DNA from 4 places in the Bacillus silvicola genome. Region 2 is predicted to be linked to each of the others. Evidence: riboswitches for the same ligand, from Rfam matches in the RefSeq annotation. Region 2 holds a riboswitch; each other region holds the start of a gene.
The links. A riboswitch is a leader RNA that binds a small molecule or an ion and turns the genes downstream of it on or off. The one in region 2 is predicted to bind S-adenosylmethionine.
Positions count from the first base shown of each region.

Region 1 (3,865 bases), on a different contig from region 2:
GTTTAAAACGAGCCAATGCTCTGATTTTATCCAATATTGTAATGCCGCTCCTGAAGTAACAGATTTATATCGAATTAGCGGGGAATTTAATTATATGATGAAGGTCATGAGCGATTCGATGGATTCTCTCGCTGCATTTTTAGACTCTTTAATGCAATTCGGATTATCGTCTCCTTTAATTGTTTTAAAGAGTGAGTTTGAGGAGAAATTGTCGTTCTAATAAAGGGATACGTATTATCCCCCGATAACAGTAAAAGTTTTTCCTTTATGAGAGAAACCAACAAAATCAATGATTAGTAAACAAAAAAGAACATTGATTTTCCAATGTTCTTTTTTACATTTCTGCTTATTAATTAGATTCCTCGTTGAATAAATTCCCCTTATCCCTGATTCCTCTGCGCTTCCTTAAACTCTTCCTTCACCTTCTCTAACAGCCCTTCTTCCGTAATTAATCGATACGCCGTATTTGCAAGTGCTTTTGCGGATGTAATTAGCGCTTTATCTCCGAGTTCTGAACGTGCTGCTTCTCTAAATTCATTCGTATGTGCAATTAAATCATCTGGTCCGATTTTAATGTATGGATGTATTGTCGGTACGACTTGGCTTACGTTTCCTGCGTCTGTTGAGCCGATTCCAATTCTTTCTTTACGATTTACGTCTTCACCTTGTAGTTCTAGTTCTTCGGCTACGACGTCATTAAATGTTTTTGTTACGAGTAATTCATCGATTTCATTTTGGAATTGATGAATTTTCACTTTCGTACCTGTTGCTAACGCTGCTCCTTGTGCGATATTTTTTACTTTTTCTGTTACTTCCGCACATCTTTTTCGCGTTGCTGCACGAATGAAGAACCTTGCTGCGGCGTAGTCAGGAATAATGTTAGGTGCTTTTCCGCCCTCTGTAATAACACCATGAATTCTCACATCTGACGGCAATTGTTGGCGAAGTGCGTTAATACTGTTATACAGCTGGATAATCGCATCTAATGCGTTAATCCCTTCTTCTGGTGAGGCTGCTGCATGAGCTGTTTTACCGTAAAAATGAAAATCAAGTGGATCGACTGCTAGTGAGGGACTTGTTGTTGCTGTTTTTCCGCTTGGATGGATCATAAGTGCTGCATCAATATTATTAAATAAACCAGCTTTTACATAACTCGATTTTGCGCTACCATTTGGTCCGCCTTCCTCTGCTGGTGTTCCAAACACGACAACTTCTCCGCCGATTTCTTCAAGTGTTTCTGATAAAGCAATTGCTGCTGCAACACTAATTGTGCCAATTAAATTGTGACCACACGCATGACCGAGCCCCGGTAAAGCATCATACTCAGCTAAAAATGCGATAACTGGCCCTTGTTTTCCTGAACTTTTTCGTGCGATAAAACCTGTTTCATGTCCCGCTATATTGTGCTGCAGTTGGAATCCTGCACTACCTAGTAATAAACTTAACATTCTTGATGCGTAAAACTCTTGGTTACCAATCTCCGGATTCGCATGAATATCATGACTTGTTTCTATGTACTTTTCCTTATTTCTTTCTATACTCTCTTCAATCGTTTTTCTTTGTGACGTTACTCCTGTCGCTCCCATTTTTCTTCCTCCTTTTATTTTCACGTAAAAAAGCCTCTTTCTAAAAGATAGAAAGAGGCTTTGAAATATACATTCAAAATGAGCTTCTTTCTTATCTTTCAAGTTACCTTGCTGGAATTGGCACAGTATTCATAAAGAATCCGCTGCCGAGGTGTCATAGGGCCAGTCCCTCAACCTCTCGTGATAAGAATTTTCATAAAATTATATTAAATTATTTTCATTCTAAATTCATTCCGAATAAAAGTCAAGGAATTCCTATCCGAATTTACCGAATATCTAAAAATCCTTTTAATACACCAATTGTCTCCGGTGCTTGCAGTCTTGCACATATGTACGGAAATTCCGTACTACCTTCAAACATCATTTGAGATGTGAGAGGTGCCCCTGCCCAAAAGATTTCATCATCAATTACTATAAACGGGAACGCTTTGTTTTGCCTTTGTAACTTTACATTTTTTAATGGAACTGGTCCGTCACTATACACTGTTATTTGCGCATTTGTACGCATTAACGCTTGCCATACTCGTTTATCCACTTGTCTTGTACTTGGAAGTGAAATGATAATTTTTCGTTTTGCCGCTAGAATATCTTTTAATAACCCTTTCGGCTCTTCAAGATTCATTTCCATAAACCAGCGTAAACGTTTCGAAATTTTTCGCTCCCACAATTGTCTTGATGTCGTTCGATCATACACATCACCGTGACGTTCTATATGTGCAGTTAATTGTGATAACGCTTGTTTTCTCGAAAGGTTTTTACGCATATAATGGCAATCCGATAATTGAATGAATTTCCCTCTCGCTCTCGTTACTGCTACATTGACGAGGCGATGGTTTTTATGATCAAAGAATAACACACCAGGACGTTCCTGCGGATAACTATCAACCGTATCAAAGATCATCATATCTCTTTCAGAACCTTGAAACTTATGAACTGTTGCCGCTAATACTGGTATGTTTTGATATTTCGTTCTCTGTAACATTTCTCTAATACATGTTGATAAAAAGCGGGACTGTGCTCGGTACGGTGTAACTACACCAATTGATTGAACACCGTCTAACAGTCCAATTAGCATCATTTGCATTGCCACTAAACCAGACATAATATTAAAACGCGAACCAGAAGCAGCATCTTTTAACGAAAATGCTCCCATTAAGCTCGTATCAAATAAAACACTCGCTTCATTTGCGAACGGTTGTAGTTGCGCAAGTTCTTTACGCTCTGAAACAGATGGATGATCGTACACTCTATTTTTATAAATAAATGAGTTCGTAAACTTCGATATGTCTGCATGCATACGTCTTTGTTCCTGCAACATAAAAAGGTTGGGATGTGCTTCTGATTTATTTACAGTATCAACAATCCCGGCATGATAAAACATATCTTCGCCGAGCCATTTTCGAACGAGTTCATGGTTCGCCATTGCGATCGGAGGTAACTGTAAAAAGTCACCGCAAACGACGATACGTTTTCCAAGTGAAGCTGCTAATGCAATTTGCGGGACATAGGCCATACTTACTTCATCTACGACAACTAAATCAAATGTGCGATCATAAATAAGCGCATCAATTGCACATTTTGATAAAGTCGCACCGATTACTTTCGCATTTTCAATATATTCTTTTTCTACTTCTTTAATTTTCGCTTTTTGCTTTCGAAGATCACTTTCTATCTCTTGTATACGCTTCTTATCAGCAGAAGTCGCTTTATATGATAAAATCTTTTCACGAAGATCTTGTCGTGTCTCTTCTAAATAAAGTCTTTCTTCTCCCCAAGATCCGTTCGTCGTTTCAACCAACTTCGATGCTAGTAATGTTTCATGATTTCGTATATGCTCATGTTGACTATAACCGTAACGAACGATTTCACCAGGTGTCCATTTCTTTTTCTTCTCAATTTGCTTCGTTACTTCACTCATTAATACGTCAACTGCCGCATTACTATGAGCTAACACAAGTACCGATTTCCCTTTTTGATAATGAGCCGAAATAATACGTGATAAATTGTAAGACTTCCCTGTTCCCGGTGGTCCCCACACGTACGTTGTCGGATTGTAAAACGACCGATACGCCAATTCATTTTTCGGATTTTTCATCTTCTCAATATGTTTCGGACTGCTCGTTCCCTCTACTAAACGTTTAATTCGTTGACGTCTTAGTTTATCTTTACGGGCTTCCTTCAAACGCTCTTGCAGCTGTTCTAATAGTTGCCACGGTTCACTGTATAAAACCGCTTCTCTTATTTCGCCTTGTATATAATCATTTAATTTCAATTCGATT
Region 1 covers NZ_JBNGVC010000012.1:105,762-109,626, forward strand. Annotated here, with positions in the region: gene ACP6L7_RS12415 (Lrp/AsnC family transcriptional regulator) at 1-220, shown strand, start outside; gene ACP6L7_RS12420 (M20 family metallopeptidase) at 381-1,586, opposite strand; SAM riboswitch class I at 1,675-1,776, opposite strand; gene ACP6L7_RS12425 (AAA domain-containing protein) at 1,852-3,865, opposite strand, start outside.
Region 1: linked by a shared signal. The riboswitch ahead of ACP6L7_RS12420 (M20 family metallopeptidase) and the one ahead of ACP6L7_RS24135 (sugar ABC transporter substrate-binding protein) in region 2 are both predicted to bind S-adenosylmethionine.

Region 2 (3,865 bases):
ATATACATACGCAGGCGCTAATTCATACGGCTGACCAGGTCTTTTCATAGGAACATTGCTCCCGAACTGTGATACTTTTTTCTCATCAAAACTTGATGGAATAAGCGGTGTCCAAATTGGACCTGGTGCAACACCATTTACACGAATCCCTTTTTGTACTAATGATTGAGATAGCGATCTTGTAAATGCGACAATTGCTCCTTTCGTTGCAGAATAATCAATCAACGTTTCATTTCCTTCATATGCAACGATAGATGCTGTGTTTATAATTACATCCCCTTGCTTTAAATGGGATAGCGCTGCTTTTGCAACATGAAAATAAGAAAAAATATTAATACGGAATGTCGTTTCTAACTGTTCCGCTGTAATATACTCTAGTCCTTGCTGCGGATATTGCTGTGCAACGTTATTCACAAGCACATTTAAACTCCCCAGCTGCCGGACGGTCTCTTCCACAATATCTTTACAATGTTGTTCACTACTCAAATCCCCCGGCAGTAATACACAATTCACGCCTTCTTTTTCAACAAGTTTTTTCGTCTCATTTGCATCTTCATCCTCGTCTAAATAAGCAATCGCAATATTTGCTCCTTCTTTTGCAAAAGCGATGGACACAGCTCTCCCAATCCCACTATCTCCCCCTGTAATTAATACATTCTTTCCTTTTAACTTTTCACTTCCTTTATAATTTGGATCTTCAAACTTTGGAAGAGGATTCATTAATGATTCAATACCAGGCTGTTTATGTTGATGTTGCGCTGGCATTGTTAAAAAGTTTTTTTGCTGTGGCATAACTTCCTTCAACTCCTTTCTCCTTATAATGTGCACAATATTAAAAACTACTTACACATGAACAACCGCAATTCCCACTCGTTTTTACGGTTAATATTCAAATTCAAGACATAAAATATGGATTGTTCTAAAGTTTTTATGCAAAACTATTGCAAAAAAGTCAAAAAACGAATATTATATATAACTGTTGTGAAAATTATTCGTAAAAAGAAAGGATGTTTATATGTTTAACCTTTCAAAACATAAAACTTCTATTAAAACTGAAATTATGGCAGGTATTATTACCTTTTTAACAATGGCATATATCATTGTCGTAAACCCTGTCATCCTTGGGGATGCAGGCGTTCCATTTGAACAAGCATTTACAGCTACTATTATCGCCGCTGTTGTCGGAACATTATTTATGGCAATCTTTACAAACTTACCAATCGCAATTGCACCAGGTATGGGATTAAATGCTTACTTCTCTTACTCTGTTGTAAAAGCTCATGAAGGCATGACTTTCGCAATTGCATTCTCTGCTGTATTCGTAGCAGGTATGATTTTAATCTTGTTATCATTCACATCTTTCCGTACGAAATTAATGGAAGTAATTCCCGAAAACTTAAAACATGCACTTACTGCTGGTATCGGTCTTTTTATTGCTTTTATCGGTTTGCGCTTAACAGGAATTGTTACAAAAAATGATGCAAACTTAGTTGGGCTTGGTGATCTTCACTCTGCTCCAGTTCTACTAGCATTAGCTGGCCTTGGAATTACAATTATCCTTATGTCTTTAAATATAAACGGGGCACTATTTATCGGAATGTTATTAACTGGTATTATCGCTTACTTCACAGGGCAATTAACGTTCTCAAACGGCGTTACATCAATGCCTGGATTACCAGAAGGAATTATCGTTTCAAATCCAATTACTGCTGTATCTGATGTAATTAACTACGGATTATACGGCGTTGTGTTCTCATTCTTCCTTGTTACACTATTTGATACAACTGGAACATTACTTGGTGTAGCACAACAAGGTGGATTCATGAAAGATGGAAAGCTTCCAAAAGCAGGACGAGCTCTTCTATCTGACTCATTCTCAGCAACAATTGGAGCTATGTTCGGAACAACACCATCAACAGCTTACATTGAATCATCTGCTGGTGTTGCAGCTGGTGGTCGTACTGGTTTAACAACTGTTACAGTAGCTGTTCTATTTGCATTAGCAGCATTCTTCGGACCGTTAGTGAGCGCTGTTTCTGGCGTTTCAGCTATTACAGCACCATCATTAATTATCGTTGGTAGTCTTATGATGGGTTCAGTTCGTCACATCGATTGGGATACGTTCGATGAAGCATTCCCAGCATTTTTAGTAATCTTAAGCATGCCACTTACATCAAGTATTTCAACAGGTATTGCACTTGGATTTATTTCATACCCACTTATGAAAATGGCAAAAGGACAATTCCGCGCTGTTCACCCACTTGTGTATTTATTCGGAATCTTGTTCGCTTACCAATTAGTTTTCTTACCACATTAAAATCCCTCTTCCTGAGGGATTTTTTTTATAAATACTGTTTGACAACACCATTCATTTGTGAAATAATTCAAAATAGTTAAATATTCGATGTCTTATCAAGAGCAGGTGGAGGGATGAGCCCTACGAAGCCCGGCAACCGACCCATTTATGGGCACGGTGCTAATTCTTACAACACATTGTGTTGAAAGATAAGAGTAATATGATAAGACGTCTTTTCTATATGAAAAGGCGTTTTTTATTTTCACTCCCTCCTCTCTCTTCTTAGTTTAGGAGGGATTTTTTTATGAAAAAATTATGTTCCATCGTACTTATTTTTCTCTTACTTACATTAACCGCTTGTACAAATGAACAAGATGCGATTTCATCACAAAAGCAACAAACTGTGAAAAAGGCGCCTACAACGGTAGAAAATCACTTACAAACAGAAGTTCCAAGCCAAATGAAGAAGCCATTAAAAATCGCATTAATTATGCAAATGTCCATCGGAACTTTTTCCTCTCAATATATTGAGGGCGTCAAAAAACAAGTCGAGCTATTTGGCGGTAGTGTACAAGTCTACAATTCTGATAACGATTTAGCAAAAATGGCTGCAAATTTAGATACTGCTATTAATTCAAAAGTGGATGGTATTTTAATTGATCACGGCCGCTCTGAAGCACTAAAACCTGGAGTAGAAAAAGCGTTACAGGCGAATATTCCCGTAGTTGCGTTTGATAACGATCTACGCTTGCCAGGTGTGACAATTATTGATCAAGATGACTATAGTCTTGCATGGAAATCATTAAAAACGTTAGCGGAAGATTTGAATGGACAAGGAAATATCGCAGTCGTATGGGTTGGCGGATTTGCTCCAATGGAACGTCGCAACGTTATCATTGATGCTTTTTATAAACGTTATCCAAATATAAAAGAAGTTGCACGATTCGGTACTGCTAGTAATAACACACCGCTTGATACACAAACACAAGTAGAAGCTTTATTAAAGAAATATCCGAAAAAAGGAGATTTACAAGCTATTTTCGCTTCATGGGATGAGTTCGCTAAAGGAGCTGTTAAAGCACTTGAACAAGCTGGTCGTACAGATATAAAAGTATATGGCATTGACTTAAGTAATGAAGATTTACAACTCATGCAAAAAGAAAGCTCACCTTGGACTGCTACAGCTGCAACTGATCCAGCTGAAGTAGGTAAAGTTCAAGTACGATTTTTATACAAAAAAATTGCTGGTGAACAAACGCCAGATATTTATTCACTAGAACCTTATTTAGTAAAGAAAAGTAGTTTACCAAAAGAAAATATAACAATGGATCAATTATCAAAACATATAAACGGTTGGGGAGACTCAAAAGATGCATATTCTCCTTGGATGAAAAAATTAGAGAAGGAGAAAAAATGATGACATTCTCTCTTCAAAACATTACACATTCTTATCATGTAGCTACACCTGTTTTAGAAGATGTTTCTATTCATATTCAAAAAGGAAAAGTACACGCTTTACTAGGAATGAATGGTGCGGGAAAAAGTACTTTACTAAAAATAGCAACTGGT
Region 2 covers NZ_JBNGVC010000013.1:381,993-385,857, forward strand. Annotated here, with positions in the region: gene ACP6L7_RS24125 (SDR family oxidoreductase) at 1-792, opposite strand, end outside; gene ACP6L7_RS24130 (NCS2 family permease) at 1,016-2,317, shown strand; SAM riboswitch class I at 2,407-2,512, shown strand; gene ACP6L7_RS24135 (sugar ABC transporter substrate-binding protein) at 2,601-3,713, shown strand; gene ACP6L7_RS24140 (sugar ABC transporter ATP-binding protein) at 3,710-3,865, shown strand, end outside.

Region 3 (3,865 bases), on a different contig from region 2:
CGAATATGTTCCCTCATAAATTCCGGACCAGTCGCACAGTTTAATCCAACCGATAACGGCTTCATATGCTCTATCGATAAATAAAAGGCTTCTATCGTTTGACCCGCTAAAGTCGTTCCCATCGGTTCAATCGTTCCAGAAATCATAATAGGAACCGTTTTATTTAGTTCATCAAAAGCTGCTTGAATTCCAATATAAGCAGCTTTCACATTACGCATATCTTGACTCGTCTCCACAAGTAATACATCAATTCCGCCCCTCAATAACCCTCTCGCCTGCCTTGTATAGGCTTCAATCAGTTCCTCAAATGTAACTCCTCCTGTAACACTAATCGCTTTCGTTGTCGGCCCCATCGCACCTGCAACATATACTTCCTTCCCGCTTTCTTTAACAGCTTGCTTCGCCAATAGTGCTGCCTTTTCATTTAGTTCTTCATCTAAATGAGACAACTCATAATCACTTAATACGATATTCGTCGCACCAAATGTATTTGTTTCAATGATGTCAGCTCCAGCTTCAATATAAGCTTTATGAATCTTTAAAATAACATCTGGTCTTGTTTCTACTAAATATTCATTACACCCTTCGTACTCTTCTCCTCCGAAATCTTCCGCAGTTAAGTCCTCTTGCTGTATCATCGTCCCCATTGCACCATCTAATATTAGAATGCTATTTTGTAATCTTTCTTCTATACACTTCATCAATTAATACCCTCTTTCACTTCTTGCTTTTCTCTTACATATTTCACGAGATGTTCTGTAATTTCATATTTTAAAAATGGTGTAATAAGATAAACACCGTTAAAGTATTTCATTGCCGTATCGATTAACTCTTGTGAAATACGAATCCCTTCCTCAATAGCCGACTCTTTCGTTTCGTGCCCATCCATTCTCTCTCGTATTTCTTCAGGAAGAGTAATACCTGGCACCTCAAAATGAAGAAAATCTGCATTCCGCTTACTTACTAAAGGCATAATTCCAATAAAGATAGGTTGTTCCAAATGCTTTGTCGCTTCATACACTTCCTCAATTAACGCTATATCGTAAATTGGCTGAGTTAAGAAATATTCCGCTCCGGCATCTATTTTCCGTTCCATTCGCTTAACCGCTGCTTTTAAATGTCTTACATGCGGATTAAACGCACCGCCGACAGAAAATCTTGTTGCTGGGCCAATTGATTTCCCTAAAATGGAACGCCCGTCGTTCATTTCTTTAATCATTTTAATTAACTCAATAGAGGACAAATCATATACAGAAGTTGCACCTGGGAAATCGCCAACACGCGCTGGATCACCAGTTAAAGCTAGCACTTCCTCCATCCCTAACGCCGATAAACCTAATAAATGAGATTGTAGCCCAATGACGTTATGGTCTCTACACGTTAAATGAGTCAATACTGGAATATCATGCTTCGTTAATAATGCACCCATTGCCATATTAGAAACGCGAGGCGATGCTAGTGAATTATCTGCTAGAGTAATAGCGTCTGCCCCAGCTCTTTTCAATGCTCTTGCCCCTTCAAAAAAACGCTGCGTGTCTAATGTTTTCGGTGGGTCTAGTTCCACTACAACTGTCGTTTGTTTCTTTGCTTTCTCTGCTAGAGTGACGTGAGATTTCGAACGTTTCTCGTGTGTATGAACTACTTTTGGTCTTTGAATCGTGTCCTTTTCTATTACAGGCGTAACATTTAGAGTAGCACGCTTCATACTTTCAATATGTTCTGGAGTAGTACCACAACAACCACCCAATAACCGAATACCTTGCTCAATAAATTTCGGTGTCATCGCTTCGAAATAAGCCGGACTTCCCTCATATACGTAACGTCCCTCCACATAATTCGGGAGACCTGCATTTGGATATGCTGACAAGTAGCCATTTTGAGGAATCGATATCATTTTAAAAGCTTCCGTCATATGAAGTGGTCCTAGTTGGCAGTTCAATCCAACAACATTCGCACCGTAATCTAAAAGCTGTTTTAATATTTCATTTACATCATTTCCATTTTGAGTCGTACCTGCCTCATGTAACGCTAATTGGGCTACAATTGGAATATTCGTTTGTTTTCGTAACACCTTAACAGCATGAAGTAATTCAAATTCATCATAGAAAGTCTCTAATAGCAATCCATCAACCTGTTCTTCTAATAAAGCACCTGCCTGCTCAAGTAACATAAACTCCCTTTCCATATCAGTTGTTGTAACAGCTCCGATATGTTTCATACCACCAATTGTTCCTAAAATTGCATTTCTTTCTGTAACAGATGCTTTCGCAATCTTCACTGCTGCTTTATTAATTTGAACAACTTGATTCTCTAAGCCATACATACGTAATTTCGCTTCATTTGCCCCATACGTATTCGTTTGGATAACATCCGCTCCAGCAGCTACATATTGTTTATGAATCGATATAATTAAGTCCGGATCAGACAAATTCAATTCTTCAAAACTACTTTGTAAACCATGCGAATGTAATAATGTTCCAACTGCACCATCACCTATTACAATTCCTTTTGATAATAAATCTAGTAATTTCACGAATCTCCCTCATTTCTATCAATATAAAAACCCCCTCTTCACTTTGAAGAGGGGGACATAATTATTCCTCCTCTTATTATGCAAAACATTCGTTTTGCAGGTATTAGCACCGTTTCAAACATTTCGTTTGAAGGTTGCCGGGTTTCACAGGGCCTTTCCCTCCACCGCTCTCAATAAGAGTTGTCTTTATTATTTTATTTATGTAGCTAAAAGGAAATGCGTTCCCCTTTTAATAATGTTTGTTAATTTTTTATAAATTTAGCATGCACAAATATAAAAGTCAATGACACTTGCGGGAAAATAAAAATTATTTAAAATAAAGTTGCAATTCAATTAACTTTTGTTGTAAAGTTAAAAACATAATAAAAATTTCATACGAACATTCTTATCTAGAGAGGTAGAGGGACTGGCCCTATGACGCCTCAGCAACCATTAACAATTTGTTAATAAGGTGCTAATTCCAGCAAACTGTTAAAGATTTGACAGATGAGAAGAAGACTCTATTCAATCCGAAAGCCTTCTTCTTAGAAGGCTTTTTTTATTTTATATTCAACTACTCGTTCAATTTAAAAAGGAGGAATTTTCACATGTCAACTATCGAAACAAAACTAGCACAAATCGGAAATCGTAGCGAAACCACAACAGGAACTGTTAATCCACCCGTTTATTTCTCAACCGCTTATCGTCACGAAGGACTTGGTAAATCTACCGGCTTTGACTATTCACGAACTGGAAATCCAACTCGTGGTCTTTTAGAACAGGCAATCGCAGACTTAGAATATGGCGAACAAGGTTATGCCTGTAGCTCAGGAATGGCCGCTGTTCTCCTCGTCCTTTCACTATTTCGTTCCGGAGACGAACTTATTGTGTCTGAAGATTTATACGGGGGCACTTATCGATTATTTTCTGAGCATGAAAAAAAATGGAATGTTCGATGTAGATACGTAAATACACAATCTATTAAACAAATTGAGAAAGCTATCACAACTGAAACGAAGGCTATTTTCATAGAAACGCCGACTAATCCATTAATGCAAGTTACTGATATTGCCACTGTCGCAAGTGTAACGAAAAGACACGGACTACTTCTTATTGTAGATAACACATTCTACACTCCTTATATACAGCAACCATTAACAGAAGGTGCCGATATCGTACTTCACAGTGCAACGAAGTATTTAGGCGGGCATAACGATGTACTAAGCGGACTTGTCGTGGCAAAAGGAAAAGAACTTTGTGAAGAAATTGCTCATTATCATAATGCCTCCGGTGCTGTCTTAAGCCCATTTGACTCATGGCTATTAATTCGTGGTATGAAAACTTTAGCGCTTC
Region 3 covers NZ_JBNGVC010000012.1:1,190,945-1,194,809, forward strand. Annotated here, with positions in the region: gene metH (methionine synthase) at 1-701, opposite strand, end outside; gene ACP6L7_RS18145 (bifunctional homocysteine S-methyltransferase/methylenetetrahydrofolate reductase) at 701-2,533, opposite strand; SAM riboswitch class I at 2,604-2,713, opposite strand; SAM riboswitch class I at 2,916-3,026, shown strand; gene metI (cystathionine gamma-synthase/O-acetylhomoserine thiolyase) at 3,121-3,865, shown strand, end outside.
Region 3: linked by a shared signal. The riboswitch ahead of ACP6L7_RS18145 (bifunctional homocysteine S-methyltransferase/methylenetetrahydrofolate reductase) and the one ahead of ACP6L7_RS24135 (sugar ABC transporter substrate-binding protein) in region 2 are both predicted to bind S-adenosylmethionine.

Region 4 (3,865 bases), on a different contig from region 2:
ATAATTACAATCTCTATTAAACTTCTTTTGAAATTCTTCAATATGTACAGTGTTATATTTTTTGGATGCAAGCGCCAAACCAAATGCAGCTACAATTCCAATTGCAGGCGCTCCTCGTACTTCTAGCATGACAATACTTTTCCATACCTCTTCAATCGTCGTTAATGTTTTGTATTCTGTGCTATGCGGCAACTTTGTTTGATTTAATACTGCAATAGCATCCCCTTTCCAACTGACAGACCTCGGAATAGTAACAATTGTACTCATACTTTTACCCCTCCAGAAACTGTCTGTTGGAATAGTGTTCGGAACAGTTGAATATCAGCGTTCTTGGATTCATATTTTATTAGTTCTTTGCCTAAGGATAACGCTTGCTTCTTAGCTTGAATTCTTTTTTCTTTATTTGCTATTTCATCTAAATCTGCTACATGAGCTAAGCCGATTGTTCTACGAATAAGTTCACATCCAGCAAATCCGACAGCATCAGTAAAGATATTTTGCAAAATAATTGGTAACCATTGTTTTTCTTTCGTATATGCTTCTACACCTTCTCCAATCCATAACCTCGTAAAAGCTTCTACAAAATAACTCCATGTCTTCTCTATATGGAAAAATAGTACATTTCTCTGCTCTTCTTCTCTTGATAAAGCATTTAATAATAAATTTGCAATAAATTGACCGATGTCAAATCCAAAGGGACCGTACGTTGCAAACTCTGGATCAATTACTTTCGTTTCAGAAGGTGATGAAAATATACTACCAGTATGTAAATCTCCGTGTATGAGAGCCTCTTTTCTCGTCAAAAACTTATACTTATACTGTGCTACTTTTAATTTTAAAGTTTTATCACTCCACAGCTCATCAACCGCTAGTTGTAACTCTGGTTCATAATCATTCGTATCATAATGACTAAACGGATCTGTAAACACTAAATCTTCTGTAATTTTGCTAAGGTCTGGGTTTACAAATGTACCCTCTAGTATCCTCTTCTCTTCTGACTGTAAACCGAAATCTGAAGTATAAAATAAAACATGTGCTAGAAAGCGACCAATGTGCTGGGATAAAAGAGGATACTCTTCTCCATCTATTAATCCTTTTCTTGTAATCGTTAGTCTTGATAAATCTTCTATTACTGTCACTGCCAACTCCTCATCATGACTGTATACTTTTGGAACGTATTCCGGTACATACTTCGCGAAAATTTGTAATGCCTTACTTTCAATCGTCGCTCTTTTTATAGACAATGGCCAGCTCTCACCAACTACTTTTGCATATGGAAGTGCTTGCTTTAATATAATCGTCTTTTCTCCATCCTCTAATTTGAACACGTAATTTAAATTTCCATCTCCAATTTCATGACAAACTACATTTGCTTTCTTTTCAAAGTAACCGTGTTCTTTCGCATATTGTATAGCTGTCGTTTCAGTTAATGAATAATATCCCATCGTCTTCTCCCCCTTTTTATTCAGAGGTTTTTCTAAAATAGAAAAACCCCTTTCCACAAAGAAAGAGGTTTGAAGTTTATCTTCTCCCCTCTTATCTGCCAGAAAGTTTTACTTTCTGCTGGAATTAGCACCGTGCCTTTTGGCGTAAATAAACGCCCCATTTCACAATGGTATTACGGTCGGTTGCTGGGCTTCATCGGGCCAAATCCCTCCACCTGCTCTTGATAAGAGTTGTATAATTTTTTGAATTTTTAACTTTATGTTGAAGACTATACCAAGAATAAAAATCACTTGTCAACATTTTATTTGTATAATTCTGGACGACGATCTGCAAAAACTGGAATTCCTTTGCGTACTTCTTTAATTTTCTCAAAATGAAGCTCTCCAAATAAAATTGATTCTTCTTCATTCGCTTCTACAACAACTTCCCCCCAAGGATCGATAATTAAAGAATGACCCGCAAACTCATTATTCGGATCCTTTCCTGCCCTATTACATGCAACAACATAACATTGATTTTCAACTGCTCTTGCTTGCAATAGCAAACGCCAATGTGCTAAACGAACTAATGGCCATTCTGCTACAACAAATAAAACTTTTGCACCTTTAGCAGTATGAACACGCATCCACTCCGGAAAACGAATGTCATAACAAATTGTACCAGCGCACTCTATATCATCTAACTTAAATTCGCCTGTACTATTTCCAGCGATTAAATATTTATGTTCATCCATGAGCTGAAATAAATGCACTTTACTATATTCATTGACTAGCTGACCTTTATTAGTTACAACATACATTGTATTTGTAACACCTTGATCTGTTTGCTTCGCTATAGAACCACCGACAATATGTACACCATATTGTTTCGACCACTCTTTCAGCTTTTCTTTCGTTTCTAATCCATCCCTATCTGCAATTTCAGAAAGCCTAGTTAAATCATATCCTGTTGTCCACAGTTCTGGTAAGACAATAACATCGGGTCTTTCTTTCATTGCTTCACTTATTTTATTTTTAGCATTCTCAATATTTTTTTCTACATCTCCAAAGACAATATCCATTTGAATACATGCGACTTTCATTTTGTCAGCCCCATTCTTAATTTTTTTCTTTACAAAATACTGGAAAGATTATATCATTTGTCACTAGAATTGTAACAACTTTCAAAAGAGGTGGAAAGTATGAAATTATTTCAACCTTCTGAGATATATAAGTCCTCTTTAAAAAATCGACATGTCTGCACGTTGAATACGACTGAGGATTGCCTCAGGATTTTTATCAATAGATTCTATAAATTGATAGATTGAATCCATCAAATGATCCATCGTTTCATGATAACAATTTGCTAATACATTTTCTTTCATTACCTTCCATACACGTTCAATCATATTTAAGTTCGGGGAATATGGAGGTAAAAACAGCAAAGTCAGACGGCGGTTATTTTCTCGCAAAAAAGATTTCAATAGCTTAGCATGATGATACCTTGCGTTATCTAACACAAGCACAACGTGCTTATTTTTATATTCTTTTAACACATATGTTAAAAATTGCTGAAACGTTTCAGCATTACAGCACTCTGCTTTTGTACAGAGAAATTTACCAGTGATTGCATCAATCGTACCGAATAAAGACGTTGAAATACGCTTTCCTAACACTGCAATTTTCTTTTGTTTCCCTTTTGCAAACCATGTAGCATGAACGGTTTGACTATCTCTAAAGTGACATTCATCTTGATATAAGAGTACAGTATTTTCATCAATTAAGTTTTTTTTATCATATCTAATTGTTTTTGAAACTGTATTTGTTTTTCTTTATTCGCTTTTTTCAATACATAAGTAGCATTTGTATAGGAAAAATTCATCCGATGTAACATTTTACGGATGCCTTCACGCGACATACAAATAGCAAATTTCTCTTTGATGACGTATTGGATATTGCGTGTATTCCAGAAAGCTTCTTGACCGAATTGCAACTCCGCTGGAGTTGTATTTAAAATGAGTTGCTTCAATTCTCCCTGTTGTTGCTTAGTTAAATACGGCTTTTTACCTGGGATTTGTTTGCGAGTAAGTAATCCTTCTAGTGCATGTTCTTTGAATTTTTTCACATAACGAGCAACGCTTTGACGATGCATACCAAGTATGGCCGCTACGTCCACCATTGTATATCCTTCCATTACCATTCGAACAGCTGTAATACGTCGTTGACGAGAAGTTTGTTTTTCTTTTTTCTCTAATTTTCGTAAATCTGATATTGTTAAAGGTTGTGATTTTTGTATTTTATGTGGCATAGCGTATCTTTCTCCCCTTATGCTTTTTACAAACATTATCGGGTATCCGGAAACGATTTATACATGATGATATTTTATAGTGGACTTATATAGTAACATCATTGCCAACACAATTTTTCGCTTCACTTGTTGC
Region 4 covers NZ_JBNGVC010000012.1:1,001,037-1,004,901, forward strand. Annotated here, with positions in the region: gene mtnA (S-methyl-5-thioribose-1-phosphate isomerase) at 1-267, opposite strand, end outside; gene mtnK (S-methyl-5-thioribose kinase) at 264-1,445, opposite strand; SAM riboswitch class I at 1,534-1,676, opposite strand; gene ACP6L7_RS17030 (carbon-nitrogen family hydrolase) at 1,748-2,527, opposite strand; gene ACP6L7_RS17035 (IS630 family transposase) at 2,666-3,229, opposite strand; gene ACP6L7_RS17040 (helix-turn-helix domain-containing protein) at 3,205-3,732, opposite strand; gene ACP6L7_RS17045 (pyridoxal phosphate-dependent aminotransferase) at 3,822-3,865, shown strand, end outside.
Region 4: linked by a shared signal. The riboswitch ahead of mtnK (S-methyl-5-thioribose kinase) and the one ahead of ACP6L7_RS24135 (sugar ABC transporter substrate-binding protein) in region 2 are both predicted to bind S-adenosylmethionine.